DNA from 4 places in the Bacillus bruguierae genome. Region 2 is predicted to be linked to each of the others. Evidence: riboswitches for the same ligand, from Rfam matches in the RefSeq annotation. Region 2 holds a riboswitch; each other region holds the start of a gene.
The links. Region 2 has a riboswitch for S-adenosylmethionine ahead of WAZ07_RS04985 (YezD family protein). Riboswitches for the same ligand answer to the same signal wherever they lie in the genome.
Positions count from the first base shown of each region.

Region 1 (8,191 bases), on a different contig from region 2:
CGATTAGCCGTGTTCCGTTTTCCATCATTCCAAGTGTACAACCAACGTCGTTTGTCATTATCGTATCAGCAATTGTATTTGGCAGTGAGACAGGTTTTCTTATCGGTGCAACAGCTGCACTTGTTTCTAATATATTTTTAGGACAAGGACCTTGGACGCCGTGGCAAATGTTTTGCTGGGGTATGATGGGATTTTTTGCAGGACTATTGCGGCATACGTGGATGATGAAAACATTATGGGGTAGAGTTCTCTTTGGCTTTATCGCAGGATTTGCGTTTAACTGGATTATGAATGTATGGTTCCTTATTGGCTTTTTGAAGGAATTAACATGGGATACTTTTATAAAAGCATACATTACAAGCTTTTACTTTGATCTTGCCCATGCACTTTCTAATGTCCTGTTTCTTTGGATGTTTAGTACATCTTGGCTTAAAATATTGACACGCTTTAAGAAGAAGTATGGCATATTAGAATAAGGATATACCATACACGCTTTCTTACGTAAATAGTGAATAAGTTCTTTTGGTAAGGCATACATATATACAGTAGGATCGCGACTTACATATTCGTTTGCCTTTTGAGACACTTCTTACATCTTGTAGGAGGTGTCTTTTTTATTTAGAAACTTACAATCTTTCATACTATGGTATGGCGTTGATAGATAAAAGTAGATACTACAGAGGGATGTTGGAAAGATTATATTTTTATATACTGATAGCGACAAAGTGAAATGAATTAGTACAGAGGGAAAAGTCTTCCTAATCATCGTTATATTGTACCGCATTATTACTAAAAAGGGGATGAAAAACATGATAAGGAATATATATGAAACACATTTACAGGTAAGTGATTTAGAAAGGGCAATTGATTTTTACAAAAATAAACTAGGATTAAAGCTAGCAAGAAAATCAATTGAAAGGAAAGTAGCCTTTTTTTGGATAGGAGAGGATAGACACCAAATGCTAGGGTTATGGGAAAAGTCAAAAGATGCTTCTATTCAGCTTAAACATTTTGCTTTTGGAGTAGACTTAGAGTTTTTAAAGTGTTCTAAAATTTGGCTAGAAGAAAGAGGATTAGAGGTAATTGGAAGCCAAGAAAAAGGGAATGAAGAGCCTATTGTCCAAAGTTGGATGCCAGCAGCAAGTGTGTATTTTCTCGATTGTGATGGGAACAAGCTGGAATTCATTTCTCTATTATTTGATGAACCAAACGAGCTTGGGTATGTACCTTATTTAAGTGAATGGGAGAAGGAGTTAGAGAATAAAAAGATTTAAGAAAAATTTTTACGATGTAAAAGGATTACAGTGTGTTGTTGTAACTGGAATTGTTCAATTATAGACACATTTTCATAAAAAGTCGAAGAATGAAATTATATATAATGAATATTGAAAATCATTTTCGATTTTGAGGTGTTTATATGATAAAACCAGTAATTCCGAAGCAACATGGTGCATGGGCGATGCTTCTAATTCCGTTTTTGCTGAGTGCTTTCATTGGCAAAGCAACATGGCAACACATACCACTTTTTTTAGCATGGTTATTTGTCTATTTAGCAACATATCCCTTTCTAATGTATATGAAACAAAGGCGACAAAAGCGCTATTTACACTGGGCGCTCATATATTTTAGTCTTGCTATTTTGTTCGGTGTAATTTCCCTTACATACGAGTGGAGAATTCTCTTTTTTGCAATATATATGATTCCATTATTTTTTATAAACATTTATTTTGCTCGTCAAAAGAATGAACGAGCATTACTGAATGACGTTAGTGCTATTATCGTTTTTTGTATTGGTGGCATGATCAGTTATTATTTCACAATGAAAACAATTGATGAAACAGCATGGCTGATTGCACTTGTTTCATTTTTATACTTTATGGGAAGTACGTTCTATGTGAAAACGATGATTCGAGAAAAGAAAAATCCAATATATCGGTGGATTTCATGGGGATATCATTTAGTACTTGTAGTTGGTACGTTCATTGTGTCTCCTTGGTTTGTCATTGCGTTTATTCCAAGTTGCATTCGTGCGATTGTGTTGTATGGTAAAAAAGTAACTATTTTAAAGGTTGGTGTGTGGGAAATCGTCAATTCAGTTTATTTTTTCATTGCTACTACAGTATTATTTCAATTAAAGGGCTGATAGTAAGTTCATGAGTTAAAAAGTAAGCATGATTCATACGTGCTTACTTTTTTGGTGTAGATTTTTTATTCCTGAGCCAAAACTTCCGCTGTACTATCACATTGTTGCAGTGCATGTTGAACAGCTTGCAAAGATTGTTCAATCCGTTGACGATTATCTGATTTCTCTACTGTTTGTAAGGCATTTTGTAAACAGTTCTTTGCTTCGTGTAAAGCTTGACAAGAATCTTGAACGTGACCGCGTGCATTTTTTTGCATGAGTGCACACCTCCTTTGGGCGTATACATTTGTAGTATGAGCAAAACGAAAGAAAATATCATAGCATTCTAAAAAATAAATCCTGATTATTCTTATAAGAATTGACTTTTTGAATTACACTCATTATAGTAAGAGATAAAGTGAATATTTTCTTATCCAGAGAGGTGGAGGGACTGGCCCGATGAAACCCAGCAACCGCGATGCAGGTGCTAATTCCAGCAGAACAGTTTTGTTCTGAAAGATAAGAAGGAAGAGATATGATCTACTTCTTCTTATCGAAGAGGTTTTTTTATTGTAAAAAAACCGATAATGAAAGATGGGCAACGAGAAGAAAGGAGTAGGTGGACTATGACGCTTGAAAAATATATTACACTACGTAATGCAATTTATAAATATATGGAAGAAAAGGAAGAGCCGATTACATTATTGGATATTCAACAACATATCGCTACTGAACATAAAGGGAAATTTGCGAAGAAGATGCTGCAGCAATTTTACTTACTACGACTGCTAGATGAGTTAAAGTTGGATGGGAAAATTACTTTAGCAGAGCCATACAAATATATAGATGATAAAGGTATTTACTACACGGTAAAATAATATAGAGGGAGTTATTCTCCCTTTTTTATAGTAATATTTGTTTGAAAATTACTTTTATTTGATAAGTGTTATGTAGTTAAAAAGACTGTGCTATGCAGTCTTTTTAAAAGGAAATGGTGCTGAGTGTGTAGTGTTCAAAAATTAAATGTGCCCCGAAAGATGGGCGTTCTCGGCTAACAAATAAAAAAGACACCATCGCCGAATAGGTGTCTGTTGCTTTGTAAAAGGGGCTTGCCCTTCGACATGTATTAGAATAGCATGTGAGTATAGAAAAAGTCAAAAGGGAATTAAAGGAAGGTGTTGTTTACAATGAACATATTAATTGTATATGCACATCCAAAGCCTTATAGTTTCAACGGTGCAATTTTGAAACAAGTGAAAAATAGTAAACGAGAAAAAAGAGAGAAATGGCTGCAAAAGATATATAAAAAGGTAATAAGATTATGAAAAATAGGGAACTGATCTACAAAATTGCGAATGTATGTAAAAGAGATGATGATTTGTTTTGTTCTTATCTTGATTGTTTATTTGGTATAAAGGAGAATAGCAAGCAATTTTCTAAAGTCAAACAAGAAGTTCGAGAAGAGTATCTTATAAGAGGTATTTGTAAGAGAGAGGTAGACATTTTAGTAGAACAAAGTGAACAAGTTGCAGATTTGCATATACCTAAGTTGCTCCGATGGGAATTTTTACAGGAAAATGTTCATTATATAGAAGAGATCTGTTCAATGGTATTTCAGTTAAAACCTTTATGTTTTTCAGAAGAACAATGGAAATATGTAATTTCAATTATAGAGAAAGAGCTGTCATGAGACAGCTCTTTTCGTAACAAAAACTTTGAAAATTTTAACTTAATTAGAGGGCTCTTTCTGTAAGTGATTCGCGATTTGTAAATACATATTTCCATATGCGGAGTGTATTTCTCCATTATGATTAGCATTGGAAGAAAAATGAACGATAACCATATGTGCAGTTGGATCGATATATAATCTTTGTCCATAACTGCCAAATACTTCGAATGCTTCGTGCTCGTTATGGGAGATCCACCATTGATTATGGTAAGAATATCCCTCACCATCACCAACTGGGAGTTCGTATTTTTGTATATGCTTAATTTCTTCAATAATAGAAGAAGAAATAATTTGTTTCCCGTCATATACGCCATTGTCTATAATCATCTTCCCGAATCTTGCCATGTCTCGAGCGGTGGTATTTAATCCTGCACTTGCCTGTTCCACTCCTGTTTCGTCAACAACGTAATAAGCATTTTCTTCTGCGCCAATCGGCGACCAAATACGTTCGCTTATTAGATCTGCGAGTGATTTTCCTGTTACAGTACGAATAATCCATGCGAGTGTTTCAGCAGAACCATTATTATATGAAAATGTTTCTCCTGGAGCAGCGGTTTCATTTGCTTCTAGCAACATGTCATAAATTGTTACCGGTCCATCATAGTTTTTACTGCGAGGAAGAATGTTGCTTGCTAAATATAATTGTGCATCTTGATTTTCTAATCCAGCTTGTTTGAAACCATGAGTTGGATATTCTACTGAAACTTGCATATCTAATAGTTGTTGAATTGTTGCTATTCCAAATGGTGTTCCTTTTAATTCTTTTACATAAGTTTCTGCAGTTGCGTTAGGTTGTAGCTTTCCTTCTTCAATGAGGGTATTAACGAGCAACCCTGTAAATACTTTTGCTACCGATGCCATACCGTGTGGTTCGTTTTCTTTATATCCATGAAAGTACCGTTCGTACACAAGCTTTCCATCATGCAAAACAATGAAAGCATCTGTTTTATGTTTTTCTAATAGTTGCTGAACCGTTGTATTATGGTCATTTTCATCTGTAATTTGTAGATTATCTAGATTTTGCAAATTAGCCCGGATTGATGATATGTAATTTGGATTTTTAGCGACAATCTTTGTTAAAGTAAATTCGCGCATATGTGAATATGACCAGCGAAGATACGGATCTTGTAACCAGTTGTTTTTCGTTGCTGTTTGTCTTGAAGAAAAACTTTTATTTGGATTGAATAATGTAAATCCCATACCAGTCAATATACATACAAAAATTAAAATGATTAAAATAAGCGAGGATTTTTTAAATCTCATAATAAGCCTCCTTCTCATTTTATTATAAGAGATAAGCTTATAAAGAAGCAAAAAAAAGGAGAGTAAACGTAGAAGTTTACTCTCTCTTATAGTATTAAGCAGATAATTTTTCTTGTGTTGTTTGCTTTTGGAACTTTTGTTTATGTCCATGAAGAAAATAGTAAATCAGTAATGTAAATGCAACGATAATCGAAGAAATAAAATACATATGATGATAACTTGAATGTGCTGCGATAATTCCTAGTACGAAAGAGCCAATACCAATCCCTGTATCGAAGAATGAGAAATAAGTGGCTGTTGCAGATCCGCGCCTGTGATTTGGTGCGACACTAACTGCAATTGTTTGGAAGCTTGGAATTAGAGTTCCATATCCAAAGCCAATAAGTACGCCAGCAGCAAGTAACCAAAATGGCGTTTGTGCTTGGCTTAAAACAAACATTCCAATCATAAAGATAATAATAGATGGATAAATGAGAACATTTTCTCCGAACCGATCGAATATTTTTCCTGAAAATGGTCTGGAAATAACAACTACAACTGCGTATACAACAAAGAAATAACTTGCAATATCAGCCATACCAAGCTCTTTTGCATAAACGGGAATAAATGAAAGAATACCGCTATAGGAAAAGGAAAGTACGCAACCTGTGAGAGCAATTGGAATTGTGGAAGGCTCAATTAAATCTTTCCATTGCATCTGTTTCTTTTCGCTGTTGACAGTTGTTTTTTCGTTAGGGATATTTACTAATAGTCCACATAGAAAAGCAAGTATAGAAAATATAGAACAAATGATAAATAAACCTGTAAATGAGAATTTAGAAATAATCGTTAAACCTAAAAAAGGACCGATAACCATCGGTAAGCTCATAAACACTCCATAATAACCAAGTGCTTCACCGCGCCTGTGGGGCGGTGCTACATCTGTTACGATTGTACCAGTAGCTGTTGTTGCCATTCCAAATCCGATACCATGAAAGAAGCGAAGAGCAAGCAGTAAAAATAAGCTTTGCGTACCGAAGTACATGACTGTTGCAGCTAAAAATAACGAAAGGGAGATGAATAAAATTTTCTTCCTTCCTAAATCATCAAGCCATTTACCTGTAAATGGTCGGCAGATTACAGAGGAAATAAGAAACACTGTTGCGACAAGACCCATTTCTTCAGGCCTTCCTTTTAATCCGTCAATAACATATACAGGCAAGGTTGTGATCAGCATATAAAATGTTAAAAAGAGAAATAGACTACTCAAACATGTTCCAATGAAGTCTTTCGTCCAAAGCTTTTGACTTTCCATAGTCATCCCTCCAATTTTTAATCAAGATTACGAATTACTTTTTGTAGTACGTGAAAAGCAAGGCGAAGCTCTTCCTCGCTAATATCTTGCAATGTCTTTTTCTCAAATGAGTCTACTTCTTCTTGCCAATTCGGTATCATTGCGATTGCTGTTTCTGATAAAGAAATGAGCTTCTCGCGTCGATCTGTTCCCTCTGTTCGAGCAATCCATCCCATTAATTCCATACGCTTTAAAGTACGAGTCATTGTTGGTGACTCAACGTTTAAGTATTGACATAATTCTGTTTGCGTGCAAGATCCAGTTTGATTTAGTCTGAAGATTACAGCCCACTGCGCACTGTATAAACCAGTTGGGGAAACACGTTCATTGAATCTCTTGGAAAATTTCCGAGCGGTTTGGCTGACAGTGTGAAAAAAGTGTTGTTTTTCGTCCATATTTTTGCCCTTTCTAATTAGTTACCTAGCTAACTATATCTGTTTTTTTCTGAATTGTCTAGTAGTCCATCGTTATGCTTATGTAAAAATAAGTTAATTCAGATTGAGAACGTATATTCTGTGTGGTATTATTGAGTTAGAATTTTCTGTCTTTTGTAATGTGTGTTATTGATAATTTTGAGGGGGAAACAGAATGATGAAACCTGCCATTATGAAATCGGTAGCATTATCAAATGGAGAAACAATTGCTTATCAAGAAGCGGGAAATGGAACAGAAATATTGGTGCTTATTCACGGAAATATGACATCTTCACAGCATTGGGATTTAGTTATAGAACAACTGCAAGATTCTTATCATATTTATGCCCTTGATTTACGTGGTTTTGGATTTTCGACTTATCATCATCCTATTGATTCATTGAATGAATTTGCAGAAGATGTGAAGTTGTTCGTGGATGAACTGCAATTAAAAAAATTTTCATTGGTCGGATGGTCAATGGGGGGAGGAGTTGCTATGCAGTTTGCAGCAGCTTATCCGATGAATGTGAATAAACTCATATTGGTAGAATCAGTAGGAGTGAAAGGATATCCAATTTTTAAGAAGGACATAAATGGTCAACCGATTGTATCTAATCTTTTAAAAACAAAAGAAGAAATAGCTAAAGATCCTGTTCAAATTGCACCAGTTGTCCAAGCTTTAAAACAAAAGGATAAGCAGTATTATCGTAATATCTGGAATTTACTTATTTATACGCATCATCAACCTAGCCCAGATCGCTATGAAAAATATCTTAATGATATGTTGACGCAGCGCAATTTTGTTGATGTAAATTATGGACTTGTAACATTTAATATATCCGATGAGCATAATGGAGTTGTAGCCGGGAACGGGGATATGAATCGTATTCAAGTGCCAACATTAGTTCTTCAAGGTAATCGTGATTATGTGGTGCCTAAAGTAGTTGGTGAAGAGTTGGCAAAGCATTTGCCAAATGCGAAATTGGTCGTGTTAGAAAATTGTGGGCATTCTCCATTTATCGATTGTTTAGAAGCATTTATCAATGAAGTAACCGAATTTTTGAAAGAGTAGCTGCGTTGTTTCCTACCTGTAAATAAGAAATGTGTAATAGGGGCGTTTTGAAAAAGAGAAAGATTATGGAGATTTTTTATACAGAACCAGCTACTTTCGTACAGATATTGATTCCAGAAGTAACGGTTTCTCAATCAATTAGTTATAAAGTTTGGTATACGTATATTCAACAATTGTATTTTTAGACATTCCTTCTAGTGTGTGGGACAAAATATTATATGACCTATTCTTATTTGCATCTAGTACAAGGTGTAGTTGT
Region 1 covers NZ_JBAWSX010000008.1:77,037-85,227, reverse strand. The annotation lists gene WAZ07_RS14630 (ECF transporter S component) at 1-476, shown strand, start outside; gene WAZ07_RS14625 (VOC family protein) at 810-1,274, shown strand; gene WAZ07_RS14620 (YwiC-like family protein) at 1,421-2,143, shown strand; gene WAZ07_RS14615 (hypothetical protein) at 2,209-2,400, opposite strand; SAM riboswitch class I at 2,550-2,648, shown strand; gene WAZ07_RS14610 (hypothetical protein) at 2,749-3,000, shown strand; gene WAZ07_RS14605 (hypothetical protein) at 3,310-3,447, shown strand; gene WAZ07_RS14600 (group-specific protein) at 3,444-3,812, shown strand; gene WAZ07_RS14595 (serine hydrolase domain-containing protein) at 3,852-5,114, opposite strand; gene WAZ07_RS14590 (MFS transporter) at 5,209-6,408, opposite strand; gene WAZ07_RS14585 (MarR family winged helix-turn-helix transcriptional regulator) at 6,426-6,842, opposite strand; gene phaZ (intracellular short-chain-length polyhydroxyalkanoate depolymerase) at 7,036-7,932, shown strand.
Region 1: another riboswitch for S-adenosylmethionine. It lies ahead of WAZ07_RS14610 (hypothetical protein); the one in region 2 lies ahead of WAZ07_RS04985 (YezD family protein).

Region 2 (8,191 bases):
AATCGCGGCTTAGCTGCTGCTAAATAACATACTTCGACATGCTCTACTTCATCTGCCGCTTCAAACAATGACGCAATGGCCCTAACATCTCTTAACGTTCCCTCATCACTGCTCCCTCTTGCTACAAGTAAAAGAGTAACTCGTTTTCCAATGGATTTCATTCCGCTGCCATCTAAAATTGCAGTAACAAGTTTACGAGAAACACCAAATGGATTTCCATATGAAAAAGACACATAAGGATATTGATTTTGCAGTCGTCCTAACTCTTTAGGAATATCTATTTTTACATGAACTGCCGCTAATAAAAAGACAGGGACAATCACGATTTGATTTGCCCCTTTTTGTACACAAGCTGCAACTCCCTCAGCAATAGAAGGAGATGCTAATTCTAAAAAGCATACTTCCTGAATAGGAGCTGATATACGTTCCATACATGATGTAACAAAAGCAACCGCTTCTTCACACGCTTCCTGCATTCGACTGCCATGACAAATATAGAGTACCGCTTTCATGTTAAAGCACTCCGCTAAGTAGAGACGAATGTTCAAGCGTTTGTTCAAACCAATGAATTTTCTCGCGAAAGCGTACAACCTCCCCAATTATAATCATACTCGGATTTTGGATTCGCTCATCCTCTGCTACAGATACGATACTTCCTAATGTTCCTGTAATTGTACGCTGAGATACTGTTGTCCCCCACTCTATCATCGCCACTGGCGTATGTTCACTTTTCCCATATTTCAGAAGCTGTTCACATATATAAGGAAGATTACTTACCCCCATATAAACGGCAAGCGTGTCGACACCCTTCGCTAAGTTTTCCCACTTCACTTCCTCTTCTGCTCCTTCTTTCCGGTGCCCTGTTACAACTGCAAAACTTGTGCTAGCTTCGCGGTGTGTAACAGGAATCCCTGCATATGCAGAAGCTGCAATCCCAGCTGTAATACCTGGAACAACCTCAAACGGAATATTATGTTTCACCAATGCCTCCGCTTCTTCGCCGCCTCTTCCAAATACGAAAGGATCTCCGCCTTTTAAACGCGTCACAATCTTTCCTTTCTTTGCATACTTCACTAAAAAAGCATGAATCGTTTCTTGCTTCATCGTATGGTAGTTTGGAAGTTTCCCGCAGTAAATTAAATCCGCTTCTGGCTTTGCATAAGAAAGCAGTTCTTTATTCACAAGACGATCATATAAAATGACATCTGCTTGCCTAATACATTTTACGCCCTTCACAGAAATTAATTCTGGATCACCAGGCCCTGCACCAACAATGTACACTTTCCCCATACTTTCTCCTCATTTCTTCTATAAAGTGAAACTTCCATCAGCAGAACCTTTTCTACTAATGGAAGTTGACAATTTTCCGTCTTACTTCCTGTTGGCATTGATTAGACCGTTTCCTACTCATGCAATACAAACGCTGCTCCCTTTCGAATTTTCTTTTTCTCATATAAAGAAATTTCTTTCACTTCCGGCAAAGGTAAAAAATATTTTTCAAGTTCTACTTCAACGAGACGAAATGCTTGCTCTTCACTTTGCGCAACAACGACTACAGAAACAACACCATTTTCCAAAACAGCTTCAAAACGATATAAATCCATATTGTTCTCCCCCTACGATGCAATCACTTCTTCTAAAATCGTATCTAATACTGCTTGTAAATCCGTTATTCCAATACGACTAACAAATTCATAAAACGTTTCACTAGGGAGCTTATTCTCCTTAAAATATGTTAAAAATGCAGTAAGAACATGTGGCAAGTCTTCACCATCTATTTTCCCTTTTAGCTTTTCATTGTAAGCACCTCCGCCTAATAGCGTCCCGCCTACATAAATTTCAAACGCTTCAACCATCCCCTTTTCTTTCGTTTTCATTTTGATACCTTGCAAGCCGATATCAGCAATTTGTCGTTGGCCGCAAGAATTTGGACAACCGACCATATGAATACGAATTGGTACATCTAATACAAGCTTTGTATCTAAATAATCTGCAATATTACGTAATCTTTCTTTCGTCTCTACTAATGCTAAATTGCAATATTCAATTCCTGTACAAGAAACTGCATAACCGATAAATGACTTTGGCTTTGCAGAGATTACTTCCCATAATGGTTCTTGCAATAGTGCATCAATATTTTCTTGAGGCACATTCGGAATAATAAAGTTTTGTGAATTACACGTACGAATTTCACCATTTCCATACTGTTTTGCAATTCTAGCAATCTCATACATTTCTTCTGCATGTAGACGACCGACGGGTACATTGAAACCAATATAATATTGATTATCTTGCTTTTGCTTATGAACACCGTAAAAGTAACCAGCATTCCACCCCTTTAGAGCACTTTCTCCTCTCTCATATAAAGGTCCTGTATATTGTAATAACTGTTCTTTAAATTTTTCTGCTCCCCAATCTGCAACAAGAAATTTTAAGCGAGCAAAATGGCGCTTTTCACGATATCCAAAATCACGGAAAATCGTTGCAATAGCAATTGCTACCTCTTTCACTTGCTCTGGTAAAACAAATACATCTAATTCTTCCGCCAAATATGGACGCGCTGATAAACCGCCTCCCACTTTGACGTGAAAACCAATGACTGTCTCTCCATTAATTTCTTTCGTTGCAGGTGTAAATGCCACACAGTTAATCTCCGCATTTGCTGAATTGTACACATTTGAACTAATTGACATTTTAAATTTACGGGGTAGATTTGAAAATTCTTCATTGTGCTGAAAATATTCATATACCTCCCGCACAATTACTTGTGTATCAAACAATTCATTTTCATCAATTCCAGCGAGTGGATTGCCTGTAATATTACGTGTAATATCACCGCATGCCCCAGCTGTCGATAAACCTACTTTTTCTAATCGCTCGAAAATGTCTGGAATTTGCTCAATTTGTAGCCAATGAAACTGAATCGCTTGACGCGTTGTAATATCAAGTACATCACGGCCGTAATCTTCTGCAATAGAAGCGAGAGCCTCCACTTGTTCATTTGTTATAATTCCAGATGGGATATTCACACGCATCATAAAATATCCCGCTTCTTTTGGGCGCTGCAAATATAGTCCTGCCCACTTGAAAGAATCCCATTCTTCTTTCGGAATAGACGCAAATCCATGTTCAGCATAATACGGAATATCTTTAAAAATTTCTAAACCGTCTTTTTCTAATTTCTTTTTCTCTGTTGCATTTAATTTTTCATTGTTTGCCCACACTTTTTCATAACTCATCTGTTATCCTCCTTATATAAAGTGAAACTTTAATCAGTGGGGGGCTTTATCCCCCACCTATCTTCTTTAATCTTCTATTAATCTTGAGGTGGGGGTCTTACTGCCCTTTAATGCGGGATAAAGCTTCGTTTTTGCAAATAAGCAATAATTTGCTGTGCACATTCTTTGGTAGAATGGCGGTGTGTTTCCACAATAATCTCAGCTTGAATTGGCTCTTCATACGGAGAGTCGATTCCCGTAAATTGCTTAATCTCTCCGCTTCTTGCCTTTTTATACAACCCTTTTGGATCACGCTTTTCACATTCTTCAATCGGACACTTTACAAATACTTCAACAAACTCATCTTGTTCCACTATGTCACGTACTTGCTGACGATCTTCTCGAAATGGTGAAATAAATGCTGTTAGTACAATGCTCCCATTATCAACAAATAGTTTTGCCACTTCACCGATGCGCCGAATATTTTCTGTACGGTCCTCTTCGGAAAATCCTAAATCTTTATTTAGCCCATGACGAATATTATCTCCGTCTAATACATAATTACCGATATTCTTCTCAAATAATTTGCGAGCTACTGCATTGGCTACTGTGGACTTCCCAGAAGCTGATAAACCTGTAAACCATAGAACAAAACTATGATTCTTATTTTGTTTTCGGCGTTCTTCTTTTGAAACAGATGCTGCATGCCAAGTAATATTTGTTCCCATCTATTTTCTCCCCTTACTTTGTCACAACTTCTTTTTGCAAACCACGAATTAGGACCTCTACTACTTCTTTACGACTAAACGTACTTGGTGGTAGTTCTCCATTTCGTAAAAGTTCTCTTACCTTTGTGCCTGATAAAATGACATGCGCTTCTTTTCCATGTGGACATGTTTTTGTTGATGCCATCCCCTCACATTTCGCACAATAAAAACTATGTTCAAAAAAGAGAGGCGTAATCCCTAACTCTTCTACTGTAAAATCGTTGAAAATCTCCTGCGCTTCATACGTGCCATAATAATTTCCAACTCCAGCGTGATCACGACCAACAATAAAATGCGTACATCCAAAGTTTTTTCTGACAAGTGCGTGAAAAATTGCTTCACGCGGCCCTGCGTATCGCATTGCCGCTGGAAATACCGCTAAAAAGACACGGTTATTTGGATAGTAGTTTTCAAGAAGTACTTCGTAACTTTCCATGCGAACATCAGCTGGAATATCATCTGACTTCGTTTCACCAACGAGCGGATTTAAAAATAAGCCATCAACTATTTCAAGAGCTGCTTTTTGAATATATTCATGTGCCCGATGAACCGGATTTCTTGTCTGAAAGCCAACGATTGTTTTCCAGCCACGCCGTTGAAACTCTGCTCGCGTTTCACTTGGATCTAAATAATAAGCGGCAAATTTTTCTTTTTCAATTCGTTTCACAAGCGTAATTGGCCCTCCTACATATACATTAGGACGATCATATAATTTCTTAACACCCGGATGTTTGTCTTCTACCGTTTTATAGACAAGGAATGCCTCTTTTTCTTTGTTAGGCGTGTACATCTCTTCAACTTGAATCACACCATAAGTCACCCCATCTTTTACGAGCCTAACTTCTTCTCCTTCTTGTAATTCTTTCGCTTTTTCTTCTGTTATAGGCAATGTAATTGGAATACTCCATACCTCTCCATCTGTTAATCTCATTTCCTCCACTACTGACACATAGTCACTTTCCCCTAAAAAACCAGTAAGCGGGCTATATCCACCGGTAGCAATAAGTTCTAAATCACTTAATGCAATTGTGTCTAACTCAATTTCCTTTACAATATGTGCAGTTTCATATGTTGTATCAATTCGATTCACCAATGTTTTTGTTTCACTCATTCTCTTCTTCTCCCTTTTTATCAGCCTTTATTGATAATGAAGACCACATTCCGTTTTTGTCTTTCCAACCCACCGTCCATCTCTCAAATCGCCGCCTTCTTGCACCTGTACTGTGCATGTTTCACATCCGATGCTTGGATACCCAATATCATGAAGTGGATTGTATGGTAAATTATGCTTGTATACGTAACGCCACACTTCTTTCCAAGTCCAATGAATAAGTGGACAAATTTTAACAGATTGAAAACGATGATCTTGATTAACAAACTGCGTATTTTTTCGCGTTTCAGACTGCTCTCTTCTCAAACCAGATATCCATGCTTTCCTACCTGTTAGCACTTCTTCTAACGGCTTAATCTTTCTTAATTGACAACAAAGGTTTGGGTTATGTTCCCATAATTTATCGCCATGCTCTTTTGCCTGTTCTTCAAGTGTAAGTTTTGGTTGCTTTTCAATAATATTCAACTTAGGAAATCGTTCTCGTACTTTTTTAATTAAATCGTACGTTTCTTGAAAATGAACATTTGTATCTAAAAATACAACCTTTGCAGATGGATTTACTTGGTTAATTAAATGCAATAATACCATTCCTTCTATCCCAAAGCTGCATGCATACACAATATCCTGCCTATAATGTTCATAGGCCCAGCGCACCGCTGCTAAAGCACCTTTCGTTTCATCATCTTCTGAAAATGAAACAAAATGATCTTTCCATGTTTCATACGTTAACATCGCCCTACCTCCTTCATAAAGTGAAACTTTAATCAGTGGGGATTTTGTTCATCCCCCACTGATTATTAGTTGAACCAATCGGGCTTTTACGGGCAGTTTATCTCCCACCTAACTTCTTAAGAAAAGCGGAAGTGGCTCGTTCAGAATGTGAGGGGGATGGAGCTTCTGACGTAGAGGGTTTTTTTACCTCGTAGGAAGAAGCGAAGCCACCGAACATTCTAGCCACTGGAGCTGGACAATACTTTCGCTGAATTTTGAGGTGGGAGTATTACTGCCCACGAATAGCGGGATAAAACTCATACAAAAAGGCGGCCTTAATCTAATAAAAATAGATTAAAGCCGCCTCTAGTTTTTCTAGTCAGCATGCTTATTTCAAACGTACTTTTTCACTTTTTTCAAGCTGAATCACTTTACCATCTTGTACAACAATTGTAATTGAACCATATTTCATATCAGTAAGCATCGCTTGAATCTTACTTGCTACTTCTTCAAATTGTCCGCGTATCCCCACGAACAGCCCCCCTTTTTTTTCATAAAAAAAACCTTTCCCATTTCGAAAAGACTGTTCCGGTAACGTATCTACCTTATCTTCCAAAATGGATTCCATTTTGCTGGAAGTAGCACCTTACTTTTATAAAGTAGGTTGCCGGGCTTCTTTGGGCCAGTTCCCTCCGCCGCTCTTGATAAGAATGTAATTATATCCGTATTTTATCACAATTCTGAATTTTTTCAATCCTAGTTTTCCGATAAAATTTATATTTTTTAAAAGAAGAAGGAGTTATTCACCTAAAAACTCCTTCTTCAACTAAACAAGAACGTATTTATCCCGCTATTCGTGGGCAGTAAGATCCCCAGCCTCAAGATTGAGGGAGCCACTTCCGCTTTTCTAAAGAAGATAGGTGAGGGATCACTGCTGGCATGTGCAAGGTTGGGTAGGCTTTCCATCAGTGGGGGATGCCCCCCCACACTGATGGAAGTTTCACTTTACACAAATTCCTTTACACGTATGCGATCGTTCCCGATAATATTTTCATACGATTCCCTCTCAACAACAACATGAGATTTTCCATTTTCCGCAAACACAACTGCTGGTCGACGGATCCGATTGTAATTATTCGCCATCGAATAACCATATGCCCCTGTACAAGAGATAGCCAAGAGATCACAAGAAACAACTTTAGGGAGCGCTACATCCCAAATGAGCATATCCCCGCTTTCACAACACTTCCCTGCGATTGAAACAACCTCTTCGGCAGATTCATTCGCTCGGTTTGCTAGCAATGCTTCGTAACGAGCTCCGTAAAGTGCTGGTCGAAGGTTATCTGTCATTCCTCCATCAACTGATACATATTTACGAATGCCTGGAATATCTTTAATCGCTCCCACTGTGTACAAAGTTGTTCCTGCATCACCAACAATACTACGACCTGGTTCTACCCAAATTTCTGGAAGTGGATATCCACATGCTATAAACTGCTCGCGCACCGCATCTGTCACAGCTTGCACATATTCACCAAGAGCAAGCGGTGTATCTCCTTCCGTATAACGAATTCCAAAACCACCGCCTACATTTAATACAGAAGCTACGTAATCCATTTCTTTTCTCACTACTTCTAAAAATTTGTGAAGCACTTCAATTGCACGAACAAATCCTGCTGTCTCAAAAATTTGCGATCCAATATGAGAATGAATTCCCAGCACATGGTAATTTGATTTTTCTAATGCACGTTTCATTGCTTGTAATGCATGCCCCGTTGAAATACCAAAGCCAAACTTGGAATCATCTTGACCTGTTGTAATATATTCATGGGTATGCGCTTCTACTCCTGGAGTCACACGAAGCAGAACGCTTGCAACTTTCCCGTATTCTTCTGCCAAATCATGCAATACTTCTAGTTCCAAAAAATTGTCTACAACGAAACATCCGATGTTAGCTTCTAGTGCCATTCTCATCTCTTCTTCTGTTTTATTATTACCATGGAAATGGATACGATCAGCTGGAAATCCTGCTTGCAGCGCTGTATATAACTCTCCGCTAGACACAACATCAAGCGACATATTTTCTTCAGCAGCTAATCGGCACATTTCCATGCACAAGAACGCTTTGCTCGCATATGCTACTTGATAAGAGAACCCACTTTCTTTAAAAGCATGATGGAATGCACGACATTTCTCACGAATCGCTGCTTCATCATATACATAAAGAGGTGTTCCATATGTTTTTGCAAGTTCAGTAGCATCGCATCCTCCAATTTCTAAGTGCCCTTGCTCGTTAATGTGGCTTGTGCCGTGTAAATACATGTGAATTCCTCCCTTTTCTCTCAAAAACATCTATATATCCATTTTAATTTTTCGACAGCTTT
Region 2 covers NZ_JBAWSX010000002.1:162,000-170,190, reverse strand. The annotation lists gene WAZ07_RS05020 (sirohydrochlorin chelatase) at 1-512, opposite strand, end outside; gene cobA (uroporphyrinogen-III C-methyltransferase) at 514-1,290, opposite strand; gene WAZ07_RS05010 (DUF3906 family protein) at 1,404-1,604, opposite strand; gene WAZ07_RS05005 (nitrite/sulfite reductase) at 1,617-3,239, opposite strand; gene cysC (adenylyl-sulfate kinase) at 3,347-3,946, opposite strand; gene sat (sulfate adenylyltransferase) at 3,960-5,096, opposite strand; gene WAZ07_RS04990 (phosphoadenylyl-sulfate reductase) at 5,124-5,828, opposite strand; gene WAZ07_RS04985 (YezD family protein) at 6,196-6,339, opposite strand; SAM riboswitch class I at 6,410-6,518, opposite strand; gene lysA (diaminopimelate decarboxylase) at 6,813-8,129, opposite strand.

Region 3 (8,191 bases), on a different contig from region 2:
CTACCAAAAGTTATTTCATGAAAATCCGAAAATTGGATTCCTCTCTCATGCAAAAGTATTCCAAAGTACACTAGATAAAGGGAAACTGTTAGCACCAGCGAAAAACGTAGCACAGATGAAACAAATTATTCTTAATGATTATATTGATGCGGCACTTTGTGGAATTTTTATGCTTGTTGTGATCGCGGTACTAATATCGTCTATTAGAATATGGATACAAGTATTGAATAATAAAGCAACGCCTTTAAAAGAAGCAGCGTATGTTCCGCGTGATGAAAGCGAGGCGCAGCATTATGCTTAAAACAATCAGTAACATGTGGAGATATCGAAAACAATTTATTAGTTTGCTTGTTGGTGTACCAAGTTATGAAAAGTATGTTGCGCATATGAAACAATACCATCCAAATGAGAAAGTATTATCTCGAAAACAATTTTTTTCTGAAGCACAAGAGGCAAGATTTAATGCAAAGGGTGGTAAAGTTTCAAGATGTTGCTAGCGAGGTTATAGTGAAAAAGGGCGAGATTTCGCTCTTTTTTTATTTGAAAGTTTCACGTGAAACATAAGTTGTAGAAAGGCCAGGTATATGTTTATACTATATAAATCCATTTTAATTTTTCGACATATAAGTCGTTATTATGCAGAATACAATATAACCTGTACCCTGCTTCCTCCTTTTGTTTTAAGCCTCGCATGTGGCAGGAAAAGGCCCTGACCGCTTCTATGCACGACCAGATGCTCTCGTCCTCCCCTAAAAAGAAAGGGGTTTTTAGGTCGTTTTTTTAACTTATATAGAGAGACGAACTATTTATTCATACAACTATTATTCTTTCCTTTATTTTTGTTGGGGGTCAACTCTTAAACGATATTTTATTAAAAGAGTCATTCATAAAAAATAAAGTCACCACGTATGGCGACTTTATTTTTTATACAAGTTCTTTTCCAGCGCCAAATTTACGATATGCACCGTGATGTGTTGGCCCTACATATTCATTTAATTTGAAAGAATGAAGAATAGCAGCTGTAATAAATTCTTTTGCTACTTGAACTGCTTCTTTTACAGATTTTCCTTTAGCTAGCTCTGCTGTAATTGCAGCAGCATATGTACAACCTGCGCCATGCGTATATGTTGTTTCAATTTTTTCAGATTCTAAAATATCAAATGTTTCTCCATCGTATAATAAATCAATTGCTTTTTCTGTTCCTAGCTTGCTACCGCCTTTAATAAGTACATATTTTGTCCCTAAAGCATGGATTTTTTCAGCAGCTTGCTTCATATCTTCAAGTGAGCTAATTTTGACGCCACTCAGTTGATACGCTTCAAATAAGTTTGGTGTTACAATTAAAGCTTTTGGAACGAGTTTGTCACGTAAGCAGTCATTTGTTTCTGGATGAAGTGCTTCATCTGCGCCCTTGCATACCATAACTGGGTCTACTACTACGTTTTGTAGATTATGTTTCTCAATTGTTTCAGCAACAAGTTCAATAATTTCAACAGAGCCAAGCATACCTGTTTTTAATGCATCAACGCCAACGCCTTCAATTGTTGTTTCTAATTGTGGTTTTAATGTAGACGCAGGAATTGGGAACACGTTATGTGCCCAACCGTTATGCGGGTCCATTGTTACGATTGTTGTAAGAGCTGTCATACCGTATACACCAAGCTCTTGGAATGTTTTTAAGTCTGCTTGCATACCAGCGCCGCCGCTCGTATCCGATCCAGCAATTGTAAGTGCTTTATTTAATGACATTGTGAAAGCCCCCTCGGGTGATAGAATGAAAACTACATTTTTAATTATTATATCAATGTTATGAGGAAGTACAAAGCGAAAAAAGAAAGTAGTTAAATATGTTTTAATTAACAAAACAAGCAGTACCAACGCTTTTATAGCGGTAGTACTGCTTGTTTATTTTCTTACTTTATTTTTGTTCCATCTCCTCTTGTTTATTCCCATTATGATTAGGAAGTGGAAAAAGATTACCAATCATTGCAGCTCCAATCATTGGTAACAATAAATTAATTGGGAAGAACATAAGTAATAATAATGTAATAGCGATTGGTTTTCGTACTGCATAGCTTGAAATGGCTGTTGTCACAATAGCTACAGAAGCAACTGGGTCTAACGGTATGACAGTAGCCACAGCATATCCAATACTTGCACCAGCGAATATAATCGGAAAAATATGTCCACCACGCCAACCTGTACTTAAACAGACTGCCGTTACACATAATTTTAAAACTCCTGAAAGAAGCAGCATCCAAAATGATAATGCTGTCCATTCATGGACTAAGTCTTTTAATTGATGTTCTCCTGAAAACATTGTGTAGGGTAGTAAAGTTCCGGCAATCCCTAAAAGAATGCCACCTATAATTCCCAATGTGACTTTATATTCTTGAAAAGGATGAACGATTTTTTCAAATATATATTCTATCTTGAAATAAAAATAGCCTACACCAGCTCCTATACAAATCAGAGGTAAAAAGGCAATCCATTCCTGAAGTGAAAAAGACCCTTTCCCAAAATCAACAATAAAAGATCCTCGATTATCAAACTTACTAAGTAATAAATAAACAGAAAAACCAGCAAAAGTAGTAGCGAGATATACAATAGTTTTTTTTCCTTTGGAAATTTCGTCAATTGGTTTATTCTCATTTTCACTCGGAGCTAAATAACCGAATAATGGCGCATTAAAAATAACACTTAAAGTAGCACCAATTCCAATTTCAGTTAATCCCTTCATTCCTTTTAAAGCGAAATGAAAACGATCTCCAACCCACGTACAAAGTCCACCGATAATTCCAACAAGTGCTGCTTCCGGTCCTAAGCTTGCACCAAATATTAAAACAATAATAGCTGTTAACGTAGATTTATGTACAAAACTATACTCAATTCTACCTGTTTTTTTATATTCGCCCATTACTTCTGGCATTAAACGCGGGTATGTACCGAAGTATTTTTGTGACAGTCCGACAAGAACACCGCCAATCATTGTTACACAAATTGTATAATAAGGTGGTAATGAAAATTCTTTGGGTAAATATCCCCAAATAAAGTGAATTCCAGCATTTGTGGTAACTAAAAATAACCAGACTGTAGCACCAACTATAGAACCTAGAAACATACCGTACATGATAAGTAAAGAATGCATGCCTCTTCTAATAGTCATTTTTATGCCTCCTTTATGTTACATTCTTGTTATGAAAAATTTAGAGATTCTGATACGAGAATAATTATGCTTATATATGTTATGACAGCTCTTTTTTACATTTTTGTAAAAAGACTTACTGAAGAGTAATTTATATAAAAGATAGAGAATTACCTATAGTGTTTAATATTAAAGGATTTATATGAATTTTATTTGAAATTCATATGAAAAATGTGCAGCAACATAGTTATTAAGTTAAGTTTTTAATCCCCATAAAGAAAAAATATCACTTTATAATAAGTGATGTGGCAACATTTGTATAAGTAGCGTTGTGAAAAATAGCATTTTCAAGGTTACCTTAATGAATTAAATATAACTCTTTCATTTTACATAGTAAGTAAGGTTTTTTAAATGTATTTTTGGTCTTTAAATAGAACATTTCCTGTATTTTTTCAAATTTATCCCGCTATTTGTGGGCAGTAAGACCCCCACCTCAAGATTCAGAGAGAAGGCATTGTCTAGTTCCAGTGGCTAGAATGTTCGGTGGCTTCGCTTCTTCCTACGAGGTAAAATACACATCTACGTCAGAAGCTCCATCCCCCTCACATTCTGGACGAGCCGATTCTACTTTTCTAAAGAAGATAGGTGGGGAAGTCAAAAGCCTGATTGGGCGTTTTTTTATCAGTAAGGAATGAAAAATCCCCCACTTCAAGAGGCATTGGCCGATAAGTGGGGGTAGTTCAAATTATTGACGAATAATTCCTTGGAAGGATCCTTCCAATACTTTTTTACCATTTTGATTAAAGCATTCTGCCTTTGAAACAGCAATTATTCGATCTGCTTGTTTTTCATGATGAATAAGTGTGACTTCACATCGAACAGTATCTCCGGTAAAGACTGGGCGTAAGAAAGTAAGCTCCACATCTCTTGCAATAAAATTTAAATCGCCGCCAATTTTTGTAGGTAATGTTGCAACGAGTAATCCTTGTACCATTACGCGTCCATGTTCATCTGGAACAACATGATGTTCACCAGCATCACCAGAAATTTTACTAAATAGCTCTACATCCTCTCTCGTAAATGATTTTTCAAAAGTTAAAATTTCTCCGACTTTCATGTATCTATCGCCTCCTATTGGTTTATGAATGAGTTATCATTCATACTTTTAATTTTACAGAATATTCTTTATTTGGTAAAGTTCAGCGGTAGAGGGAATAAAACAGTTAATGAAATACTTTGGAAATATTCAGAAAAATATATTGACATGAGGAAATAGTTTCTATAAAATCATCGGTAATTGCATAAGTCTTATCAAGAATAGGTGGAGGGAACGGGCCCTATGAAACCTTGGCAACAGCCGTAAATCGGAATTGTGCCAAATCCTGCAGGTATTTCCTGAAAGATAAGAAAGGCTACATGGCGAGCGTTTATCTAAGCTGCTTCTTTCTTATTTAGGAAAGAAGCAGTTTTTTATTTTATATAAAAGAAAGGAGTTTGGGAAATGGGAGAATCATGGGGAAAAGGAACGATTTGCGTGCAAGGTGGCTATACGCCGAAAAATGGTGAACCGCGTGTTTTGCCGCTTTATCAAAGTACAACGTATAAATATGACACTTCTGATGATTTAGCAGCTCTCTTTAATTTGGAGGCAGAAGGATATATTTATACGCGTATTGGCAACCCGACACTTGCGGCATTTGAGCAGAAGTTGACAGAGTTAGAGGGCGGTGTTGGTGCGGTTGCAACCGCATCAGGGCAAGCTGCGATTATGCTAGCGGTATTAAATATTTGTAACAGCGGCGATCATTTGCTCTGCTCATCAACAGTATATGGCGGTACATTTAATTTATTTGCAGTTAGTCTTAAGAAGCTTGGGATTGAGGTTACGTTCTTTAATCCAAACCTATCTGCTGATAAAATTGTTGCCCTCGCAAATGAGAAAACAAAGCTTGTGTATGCGGAATCGCTTGGAAATCCTGCGATGAATGTACTGAATTTTAAAGAGTTTTCTGATGCGGCAAAAGAGCTTGGAATACCGTTTATTGTGGATAATACGTTAGCGACACCGTATTTATGTCATGCATTTGAACATGGTGCAAACATTGTTGTTCATTCTACAACGAAATATATTGATGGTCATGCAAGCTCACTTGGCGGCATTGTCATTGATGGGGGAAATTTCGATTGGAGTAAATTTCCTGAATTTGTTGAACCAGATCCGAGCTATCATGGTGTGAACTATGTGAAAAAGTTCGGGCAAGCAGCATACATTGTGAAAGCTCGTGTACAGTTATTAAGAGACTATGGAAATTGTATGAGCCCATTCAATGCGTACATGAGCAATATTGGCTTAGAAACGTTGCATCTTCGTATGGAGCGACATAGTCAAAATGCATTAGCTGTTGCACAGTGGTTATCGCAGCATGAGCGCGTTGATTGGGTCAATTATCCTGGACTTCAAAATAATGAAAATTATGCATTGGCGCAAAAATATTTACCGAAAGGTGCGAGTGGTGTTTTGACATTTGGAGTAAAAGGAGGTCTTGAATCTGCTAAACAGTTTATTAAAGATGTGAAGCTTGCCACATTGGTGACGCATGTTGCAGATGTAAGAACTTGTGTCATTCACCCTGCAAGCACAACGCATCGTCAGCTTACAGAAGAGCAGCAGCGTTTAGCAGGTGTAACGCCTGATTTAATTCGATTATCGGTTGGTATTGAAGATGCGGCGGATATTATTGCTGATTTAAAAGCAGCACTTTCTGGAGGAAAACAGTATGCCGATCATCATTGATAAAGATTTACCAGCTCGTAAAGTATTACAAAATGAAAATATTTTTGTGATGACGAAAGAGCGAGCAGAAACGCAAGATATTCGTGCCTTGAAGATTGCTATTTTAAATTTAATGCCAACAAAACAAGAAACAGAAACGCATTTGCTTCGTTTAATTGGAAATACACCGCTTCAACTCGATGTCCATTTACTTCATATGGGGTCCCATACATCAAGAAATGTAACTCAGGAGCATTTAACAAGCTTTTATAAGACATTTCATGATATTGAAGGAGAAAAATTTGACGGGCTCATCATTACGGGTGCTCCGGTTGAAACACTTACTTTCGAAGAGGTAGATTATTGGGAAGAACTGAAGAAAATTATGGCTTATTCGAAGACACATGTTACATCAACGCTTCATATTTGCTGGGGGGCACAAGCTGGATTGTATTATCACTACGGCGTTCCGAAATATTTGCTAGAGCAAAAGATGTTTGGGGTATTTGAGCATGAAGTGCAGCAGGAGCATGTGAAATTATTACGCGGTTTTGATGAAAGCTTTTTTGCACCGCATTCTCGTTATACAGAAGTCCGTGCATCTGATATTCAAAAAGTAGAGGAGCTTGATTTGTTAGCGACATCTGAAGAAGCCGGTGTGCATATCGTTATGAATAAAGATGGAAAGCATATTTTTGTTCTTGGTCATAGTGAATACAGCTGTGAGACATTAAAGCAAGAATACGAGCGTGATCAGCAAAGAGGACTGGATATTCCTATTCCCAAAAACTATTTTAAACATGACGATCCTCTAGAAAAACCAGTAGTAAAGTGGCGTAGCCATGGAAATTTACTATTCTCAAATTGGTTGAATTACTATGTGTATCAGGAAACCCCGTATATTTTGTAAAGGAAGGTGTGCATAACACTTGGTAACGTTTTCTTTGTAAAGAACGATCTTTATTATTCAGAATGTTCTAAATATATTGTTTTTTGTAATTTTAACTTATATAATGGCACCTAAATACAATTTTTAGAGGGGTGGACAGTACTATGAACGAAATTCAAGTCGGCCTATTAGGTCTTGGAACTGTAGGAAGCGGCGTGGTGCGCATTATTGAAGATCATCAAGATCGTTTAGCGCACCAAATCGGTTGTCCTGTCAAAGTGGCAAAAGTATTGGTACAAAATTTAGAAAAAGAACGAGAGGTCCAAGTAACCCCTACATTATTAACGAAAAATCCCAATGAAATTATAAATAATCCAGATGTTGATGTTGTGATTGAAGTGATGGGCGGTATAGAAGATGCAAAAGCATATATTTTACAATCGCTGCAAAACGGTAAGCACATTGTCACAGCAAATAAAGATTTAATGGCACTTCACGGTGCAGAACTTCTTACTGTAGCAAAAGAAAATCAAGCAGATTTGTTTTATGAAGCAAGTGTAGCCGGTGGTATTCCAATTCTACGAAGCATTGTGGAGGGCCTTTCTTCTGATCGGATTACAAAAATGATGGGCATTGTGAACGGAACAACAAATTTTATTTTGACAAAAATGTCTGACGAAGGGAGAGCGTATGACGACGTGTTAAATGAAGCGCAGCAGCTTGGATTTGCAGAAGCAGATCCAACATCGGATGTTGAAGGTTTAGATGCGGCACGAAAGATGACAATCTTAGCGACACTTGGATTTTCTACGAATGTAGAACTTCATGATGTGAATGTAAAAGGAATTACATCTATTACGGAGGAGGACATTACGTATAGTAAGAGTCTAGGCTATACAATTAAGTTAATTGGTGTAGCTAAGCGTGATGGTGAAAAATTAGAGGTAACGGTAGAACCAACATTGTTACCAAATACACACCCGCTTGCAGCTGTTCAAAACGAATATAATGCAGTATATGTATATGGTGAAGCGGTAGGAGAAACAATGTTTTACGGACCAGGTGCGGGAAGTTTGCCAACAGCAACAGCTGTTGTATCTGATTTAGTAGCGGTTATGAAAAATGTACGCCTTGGTGTAACAGGAAATAGTGCAGTAACTCCGCAATATGAGAAAGTATTAAAAGCAGAAGACGAAATTTACGTGAAGAAGTTTCTACGCCTGCATGTAAAGGATGAAGTAGGGGTGTTTGCGAAAATTACATCGCTATTCTCTGAACGCGGCGTAAGCTTTGAAAAGATTATTCAAATGCCATTACAAAAGAAAGGAGCAGCTGAGATTGTTATTGTTACACACCGTGCATCCCTTGCAGATTATACGTACAT
Region 3 covers NZ_JBAWSX010000003.1:4,591-12,781, forward strand. The annotation lists gene WAZ07_RS06685 (carbon starvation CstA family protein) at 1-301, shown strand, start outside; gene WAZ07_RS06690 (YbdD/YjiX family protein) at 294-497, shown strand; partial or broken gene WAZ07_RS06695 (LytS/YhcK type 5TM receptor domain-containing protein) at 809-886, shown strand; gene pdxK (pyridoxine/pyridoxal/pyridoxamine kinase) at 925-1,749, opposite strand; gene WAZ07_RS06705 (chloride channel protein) at 1,919-3,166, opposite strand; gene WAZ07_RS06710 (hotdog family protein) at 3,891-4,262, opposite strand; SAM riboswitch class I at 4,451-4,554, shown strand; gene WAZ07_RS06715 (bifunctional O-acetylhomoserine aminocarboxypropyltransferase/cysteine synthase) at 4,647-5,939, shown strand; gene metA (homoserine O-acetyltransferase MetA) at 5,923-6,828, shown strand; gene WAZ07_RS06725 (homoserine dehydrogenase) at 6,972-8,191, shown strand, end outside.
Region 3: another riboswitch for S-adenosylmethionine. It lies ahead of WAZ07_RS06715 (bifunctional O-acetylhomoserine aminocarboxypropyltransferase/cysteine synthase); the one in region 2 lies ahead of WAZ07_RS04985 (YezD family protein).

Region 4 (8,191 bases), on a different contig from region 2:
TATTTATGCTCATCCATCAGTTGAAACAAATGCACTTTACTATATTCAGCCACAATTTTTCCATTTCGATCACTAATATACATCGTATTTGTAACACCATTCTCTGTCTGCTTCGCGATCGAACCACCGACAATATTTATACCATGTTGCTTACTCCACTTTGATAATAAACATTTCGTATAATTGCCATCTAGATCAGCAATATCAGGAAGACGTTCTAAATCATAACCTGTTGTCCATAACTCTGGCAATACAATAACATCTGGATTTCCCTTCATTGCTTCGCTTATTTTTTTTTCGGCATGTTCTATATTTTTTTCAACATCACCAAAAGTAATATTCATTTGAACACAAGCAATTTTCATTACTTTCTTCCTTCTTCCTTTTTATTTTTTCCTTTACAAAAAGTTGGAAAAATTATATTATTTGTCACTATAATTGTACCAATTTTCAAAAGAGGTGGAAAGTATGAAACATTTTCAAACTTCCGAGATATTAACATCATTACCAACACAATTTTTTGCTTCTCTTGTCACAAAAGTAAATGGAGTAATGCAAGCTGGTCATGATGTTATTAACTTAGGACAAGGAAATCCAGATCAGCCAACACCAACACACATCGTAACAGCATTACAACGGGCAGCAGAACACCCTATTCACCATAAATATCCACCATTTCGAGGACATGAAAATTTAAAAGAGGCTGTCGCTACATTTTATGAGCGTGAATACGGTGTACAATTAAACCCACAAACAGAAGTAGCTATTCTATTTGGTGGGAAAGCTGGCTTAGTTGAATTACCACTTTGTTTTACGAATCCAGGTGATACAATCCTTGTTCCTGATCCAGGCTATCCAGATTATTTATCAGGCGTAGCCTTAGCAAAAGCAAAGATTGCTACAATGCCACTGCTAGCAAAAAATCAATTTTTACCTGATTATACAAAGATTGATGCACAAACTGCTAAACAAGCAAAATTAATGTTTTTAAACTATCCAAACAATCCGACCGGAGCCGTTGCAACAACAAAATTCTTTGAGGAAACTATATCGTTTGCGAACGAGCATAACATTTTAGTCTGTCATGACTTCGCGTATGGTGCCATCGGCTTTGATGCTAAAAAACCGCTTAGTTTCTTACAAGTCGATGGAGCAAAAGATGTTGGCATTGAGATTTATACGTTATCAAAAACATATAATATGGCAGGGTGGCGCATTGCATTTGCTGTTGGAAATGAAAGTGTCATTGAAACGATTAACTTATTACAAGATCATATGTATGTTAGTATTTTTGGTGCCGTACAAGAAGCTGCTTGTGAAGCGTTATTAAAACCGCAAACTTGTGTCGATGAGCTCGTAGAACGCTATGAATCTCGCAGAAATGCTTTCATTACTGCTTGTCGCTCTATTGGCTGGAATGTCGCCTCACCAAATGGTTCTTTTTTTGCATGGCTTCCCGTTCCAGATGGCTATACGTCAGAGCAATTTGCTGATGTACTATTAAACCAAGCACATGTCGCCGTCGCCCCAGGTATCGGTTTTGGCAAACACGGGGAAGGTTATATTCGCGTTGGCTTATTACATTCAGAGGAACGTCTTCAAGAAGCAGTTCATAGAATTGCTAAATTAAAAATTTTCAAAAAACCATTGACAACGTAAAAATTCTCTGTCAAAATTCAGTTATCAAAAATTTTAAACATTTCCAAATACTTCTTATCAAGAGCTGGTGGAGGGACGAGCCCGATGAAACCCGGCAACCGATCTACTTTATGTAGGCACGGTGCTAATTCTCGCAGCATTATGCTGACAGATAAGGAGCTGGTTGTAAAAAAACCTCTCCTTAGCTGAGAGGTTTTTTTATTCAACTAGGAGGTTATGAAAATGAGCGGAATAACAGCAACATACTTCATTCATGATGATTCTCATAATTTAAGTCAAAAAGCAGAGCAAATTGCTCTCGGTTTAACAGTTGGTTCGTGGACACACTTACCCCACTTATTACAAAAACAATTAAAACGACATAAAGGTTCAGTCGTTAGCGTAGAAAAATTAGAAGATGATGAAAAAACAAACATATATCTTGATAAAAAAGTCACACGCGGACTTATTAAAATTCATTATCCGTCCGCTAACTTCAGCACCGATTTACCAGCAATTTTTACAACTGTTTTTGGAAAATTATCTTTGGACGGAGAAATTAAATTACTTGATTTAACATTTTCTGATGATATCAAAAAGAACTTTTCTGGCCCAAAATTTGGTATCGATGAAATACGAAACAATTTGAATGTTCACAATCGCCCTCTTCTCATGAGTATTTTCAAAGGAATGATCGGTCGGAATATCGGTTATTTAAAAACACAACTTCGCGATCAAGCAAGAGGCGGTGTTGACATTGTAAAAGATGATGAAATTTTATTTGATAATCCGTTAACACCACTATCAGAACGCATTCACGCTGGAAAAGAAGTTTTGCAATCTGTTTATGAAACATACGGTCATAAAACGTTATATGCCGTTAATCTCTCAGGACGGACTTATGATTTAAAGGAAAAGGCAAAACAAGCCGCTTCTGCTGGAGCTGATTTATTACTTTTCAACGTATTCGCATATGGACTTGATGTGTTGCAAGCATTAGCGGAAGATGATGATATTTCTATCCCAATTATGGCACATCCAGCAGTAAGCGGAACTTACATAGCATCTAAATTATATGGATTTTCTTCTTCTCTATTACTTGGCAAGCTTCTTCGCTATGCTGGTGCAGATTTCTCACTATTTCCATCACCGTATGGAAATGTCGCTTTAAAGCAAGAAGATGCACTTTATTTAGCAAAAACACTTACAGATGAAAACGAACCATTTAACCGAAGCTTTCCTGTTCCATCTGCTGGCATTCACCCGGGACTTGTTCCGCTCCTCATTCGTGACTTTGGTCAGCAATGTGTTATTAATGCTGGTGGCGGTATTCACGGACACCCCTCTGGTGCACTGGGAGGCGGAAAAGCATTTTGCTCAGCTATCAATGCAGCGCTAACAAACACGCCGCTTCATGAGGTTGATGATTCTTATTTACAAGCCGCTTTACGTTTATGGGGCGATCCATCTAAAGAGGTGAAAGCATGAGCATTCAAATTTTTTGTGACTTCGATGGCACAATTACAAATAACGATAATATTGTTGCCATTATGCAAAAGTTTGCCCCACCAGAAGCTGAAACCATTAAACAACAAATTTTATCACAAGAACTTTCTATTCAAGAAGGTGTAGGAAAACTTTTTTCTCTATTACCCACAAGTTTACAAGATAAAATTACAGATTTTATAAAAGAAACCGCAGACATTCGTACCGGCTTTACAGAATTTGTACAGTTTTTGCGAGAAAACAATATCTCACTTTATATCATTTCTGGAGGAATGGACTTTTTTGTTTACCCTCTTCTCGAAGGACTTGTTGATTTTGAACAAATTTACTGTAATACAACTGATTTTTCCAATGAAACAATTCGAGTAAATTGGCCGCATTCGTGCGATGAACATTGTGAAAATGAATGTGGTCTTTGTAAATCGGCACTTATTCGTAATTTAAGTTCACAAAGCGATTTTAAAATTGTAATCGGTGATTCTATTACAGATTTGCAGGCAGCAAAACTTGCTGACAAAGTGTTTGCTCGTGACTTTTTGATTACAAAATGTATAGAACATAACATTTCTTATATACCATTTGAAACATTTCATGATATACAAAACGAAATAGAGAAATTGTTAGGGGTGATGAAGTGAAACAACTCTTTCATCAATGGCAGGAACTGAGTGAACTGAAAAAAGAATTAACCGACCGAAACTGGTTTCCAGCAACAAGCGGTAATATTTCAATAAAAGTGAGTGATAACCCTCTTACCTTTCTCATTACAGCAAGCGGAAGAGATAAAACAAAAACAACGCCGGACGACTTTTTGTTAGTTGATCAAAACGGCAATCCTGTTTTAGAAACTGATTTACGCCCTTCAGCCGAAACATTGCTGCACACTCACATTTATAACCTTACAAAGGCTGCATGTGTCTTGCACATTCATACAACCGATAATAATGTCATTACAAATATATATGATAAAAAGGTTGTACTCTGTAATCAAGAAATTATTAAAGCACTTAACATTTGGGAAGAAGGAGCTTCTATTCAAATTCCCATTATCGAAAATTATGCGCATATTCCCACTTTAGGTAAGGAATTCCGTAAGCATATTCATAAAGATGAAGGAGCTGTTTTAATTCGAAATCACGGTATTACCGTATGGGGAAAAGATCGCTTTGATGCAAAAAAAAGATTAGAAGCATACGAGTTTCTCTTCCAGTTCCATATTAAACTTTTATCAATTAAAGGAGGCGTTCAACATGGCGCAAATTCGTATTCATGAAATTAACACACGTATTGAAAAAGAAATAGACGTACAACAGTTTTTACAAAATGAAGATGTTTTGTATGAAAAATGGAATATTACAAAACTTCCTGTTTATTTACAAGAAAACTATGTATTAACTGATGAAAATAAGAACGAAATTTTAGAAGTGTTTGCTCTAGAAATTACTGATATTTCTAAGCGCCGTGGATATCAAGCAAACGATGTTATTTCACTTTCTAGTGCAACACCTAATCTAGATGAATTGTTAGTAAACTTTAAACAAGAACACCATCATACTGATGATGAAGTTCGCTTTATCGTTAGCGGACATGGCATTTTTACCATCCAAGGAAAAAATGGCCGGTTCTTTGATGTTGAACTTAAACCAGGAGATTTAATTTCGGTACCTAAAAATACGAGACATTATTTTTCCCTTCAAAACGACCGTCAAGTTGTGGCAATACGTATTTTTGTAACAACTGAAGGTTGGGTTCCTATTTATCCCGCATTAACGGGCAGTAAGACCCCCACCTCTAGATTGGGAGAGAAGCAAAGAAGATAGGTGGGGGGATAACTGCCCATAAAAGCCCGATTGGTTCAACTAACCATCAGTGGGGGATGAAAAAAACCCCCACTGATGGAAGTTTCACTTTATTAAGGTAGCATGTTGAATAAAGGGAATTGGTTCCCCTTTTCCTTTCCTTTATTCACTCTACATATATACATCCTCCTATGGGCAGGTTTATCTCCTTTTATGAGATAAACCTTCTTTTTGTTGAATATTTTTTTACAATTTTATGAACATTTTATGAATTTTTTCTGAAAATTCTGTTTAAACTATGTTATAATACAAATAATAGAAAAACAGAACGAAATTGTAAAAAGGAGGAAGGGAATACATGGAGTTAATTTTAGCAATTCTTTTTGGTGTCGTTTGCGGGTCTATACCTGCTGTTGTGGGTGCTATTATGGATGAGTTAGAAATTGGTATGATTGGCTTCGTCGCATCTACTGTAAGCGCTTTATTTTTCAGTTTATATGGTGCAATTCCTGTTGGTATACTGTTTGCATTATATATATTACGTCACGCTCGCACAAAACGATTTACTCGAAACAGAATGGCTGAAGTAATTCCCTTTCCAATTGAAAAAGCACGCCGAGCAACAAGCCTTTCCTAAATAAAAAAGTCCTCATATGAGGACTTTTTTATTTATTCTCTTTTAAAAATTGAAACAACTCCTGTAAATGAAGTGCATCGTCTCCGTAGCTAACCGAAACATAAAATTTTCCGTCTACTTCTGCATTCATATATAAATCAATGAGATTACGCTCATACTTTAGCGCTAAATAGAATTCCATTTCTTCTAGCATTTCTTTCGTTGTTCGAATAACATAACGACCTGTTGCATCTCTGCCATATTCAAATACCGGTTCAAAGTTATACTTCTTTTTAAACGCAGCCATTTGCTTATCATTAATGACAATCGTTTCTGTACACTGTACTGTGCGAATGATATTATCGAATTTTTCTAAACTCATACAATCACTCCTTTATGTACTGTTTATACAATGCTTGTGTTCCGCTATTTTCTTCACCATCTTGCATTAATTGCTCATATAATTCCCTTGCAAGAGTTAGGCCAGGTGCAGATAATCCAAGCTCTTCTGCTTCTTCTAAAGCAATGTTCATATCTTTCATAAAGTGTTTCACGTAAAATCCTGGTTCAAAATCACCTTGTAACATACGAGGTGCTAAATTACTTAATGACCAGCTGCCTGCTGCACCAGTAGAAATACTTTGTAACACTTTTTCTGGATCTAATCCCGCCTTTTTTGCATAAGCAAGTGCTTCACATACACCAAGCATATTAGATGCAATAGCAATTTGATTGCACATTTTTGTATGCTGACCGCTACCTGCTTTTCCTTGCAACATAATATTTTTACCTAACAGTTCGAATAATGGTAAACATGCTTTATATACTTCTTCGTCTCCACCAATCATGATTGCAAGACGCCCTTCTTTTGCTCCAATATCTCCGCCCGATACAGGGGCATCTAATACATAAATCCCCTTACTCTTTCCTTCTTCGTAAATACGTTTCGCCAAAGTTGGTGTTGATGTTGTAAAGTCGATCGTAATCGTTCCTTGTTTTGCGTGAGTAAGAATTCCATTTGCACCTAAGTATACTTCCTCTACATCATGCGGATATCCAACCATAGTCATTACGACATCTACTGTTTTTGCAATTTCCTTTGGAGAATCACACCAATGTGCACCTTCTTCAATTAAATCTGCTGTTTTTTCTTTTGTACGATTATATACGTACACCATATAACCTGCCTTTAGTAAATGACGCACCATACTCTTTCCCATAACACCAGTACCAACAAAACCAATGGAAGTTGGTGGTAATAACTGCTTCATCTTCTCATCTCCTCTTTTTCTAATAAATCACTTACAAGTTTGCGAAATTCAGTATTAAACTCATCATTAATTCCATTTTGCACATTTGAAAATACAATGACAAATAATTGTTTATCCCAATTAAAGTTATTAAATGTATTCCATCCCGAAAGTACGCCATGATTGTGATAATAATCTGGATATATATAAAAGCTAAATGCGTATTTTCTTTCTGGAGATGGTGTTAACATTAATTTTAAACTTTCAGGCGAAATAAGTTTACCTGCCATAATTGCTTCGTCTAGTTTTTTCATATCATTTACTGTTGTATACATCTCACCGCATCCATATAACCAATTCATGATTAAGTTCGGGGCTAATACAAGCTCATTCTCTTTCTTTTTATATCCTTTTGAAAAATTTGTATCTCCTTCCGGTGCCTCTCCCATACCTGACTCTGTCATTCCTACTGGAATAAAGATATGCTCTCTAACGTATTGTGCTATAGATTGTCCCGAGCTTTTTTCTACAATATAAGCTAGCAACATATAATTATAATCTGTATATAACCAGCCATGTCCCGGTTGAAAAGTAGTTGGTTGTTGTCCAAGCCACGTTACTAAATTAAGTCGAGATGCCGCATTAACTTTCCCTTTCCCGTGTTCAGGAAGTCCTGATGTATGCGTTAATAAATGATATAATGTAATATTTTTATTAGCAGGAAAAGACGGAATATACGTATGCACATTGTCCTGTATATTTAACTTTCCTTGTTCTTGCAACTGTAAAATCGACACAGCAATTGTCGTTTTTGTAATAGAACCAATCCGATATTTTGTTTGCGATGTATTTTCAATTTGTTTTTGTACATCCGCATAGCCATACCCTTTATCTAATATTGTTCGACCTTTATCTGAAACAAGGACTGATCCATTAAATTGTTTATCTTTTAGATACTGATCTAATTTTTGGGTAACAGCAGTATAATCAATTTCTTTTTCTTTTTCTTCTTCTTTTTCTTTTTCTTTCGTTGTATTAGCAGGGGCAGTTGTTTTTATTGATTGAGCTTCTTTTTTAGCAGGTACTTTAAAAAAGAAATAGCTCCCCACTAATAAAATAGAAAGTAAAAAAATAATTATACTCCATAACGTCTTCATTTCTAAAAATCCTCCATCGCATCTTAAATATTAACTCTCCCCCCCTTTTCCATTATCCGTCAATAAAAAAAAATCGCAACAATTTGTTGCGAAAAATATTACATTTTTTCTTTTCGATATAAACACACTTGATTTTTCCCCTTCTTCTTCGCTTCATATAGTGCAACATCTGCTCGATGCATTAACATTTCTTTTGTAATTCCATTTTCAAATGCAGCAACACCG
Region 4 covers NZ_JBAWSX010000011.1:156,356-164,546, forward strand. The annotation lists gene WAZ07_RS17965 (carbon-nitrogen family hydrolase) at 1-365, opposite strand, end outside; gene WAZ07_RS17970 (pyridoxal phosphate-dependent aminotransferase) at 469-1,659, shown strand; SAM riboswitch class I at 1,711-1,817, shown strand; gene mtnW (2,3-diketo-5-methylthiopentyl-1-phosphate enolase) at 1,882-3,126, shown strand; gene WAZ07_RS17980 (2-hydroxy-3-keto-5-methylthiopentenyl-1-phosphate phosphatase) at 3,123-3,782, shown strand; gene WAZ07_RS17985 (methylthioribulose 1-phosphate dehydratase) at 3,779-4,417, shown strand; gene WAZ07_RS17990 (1,2-dihydroxy-3-keto-5-methylthiopentene dioxygenase) at 4,395-4,964, shown strand; gene WAZ07_RS17995 (hypothetical protein) at 5,302-5,580, shown strand; gene WAZ07_RS18000 (DUF3909 family protein) at 5,609-5,941, opposite strand; gene WAZ07_RS18005 (NAD(P)-dependent oxidoreductase) at 5,946-6,830, opposite strand; gene WAZ07_RS18010 (serine hydrolase domain-containing protein) at 6,827-7,966, opposite strand; gene WAZ07_RS18015 (GGDEF domain-containing protein) at 8,065-8,191, opposite strand, start outside.
Region 4: another riboswitch for S-adenosylmethionine. It lies ahead of mtnW (2,3-diketo-5-methylthiopentyl-1-phosphate enolase); the one in region 2 lies ahead of WAZ07_RS04985 (YezD family protein).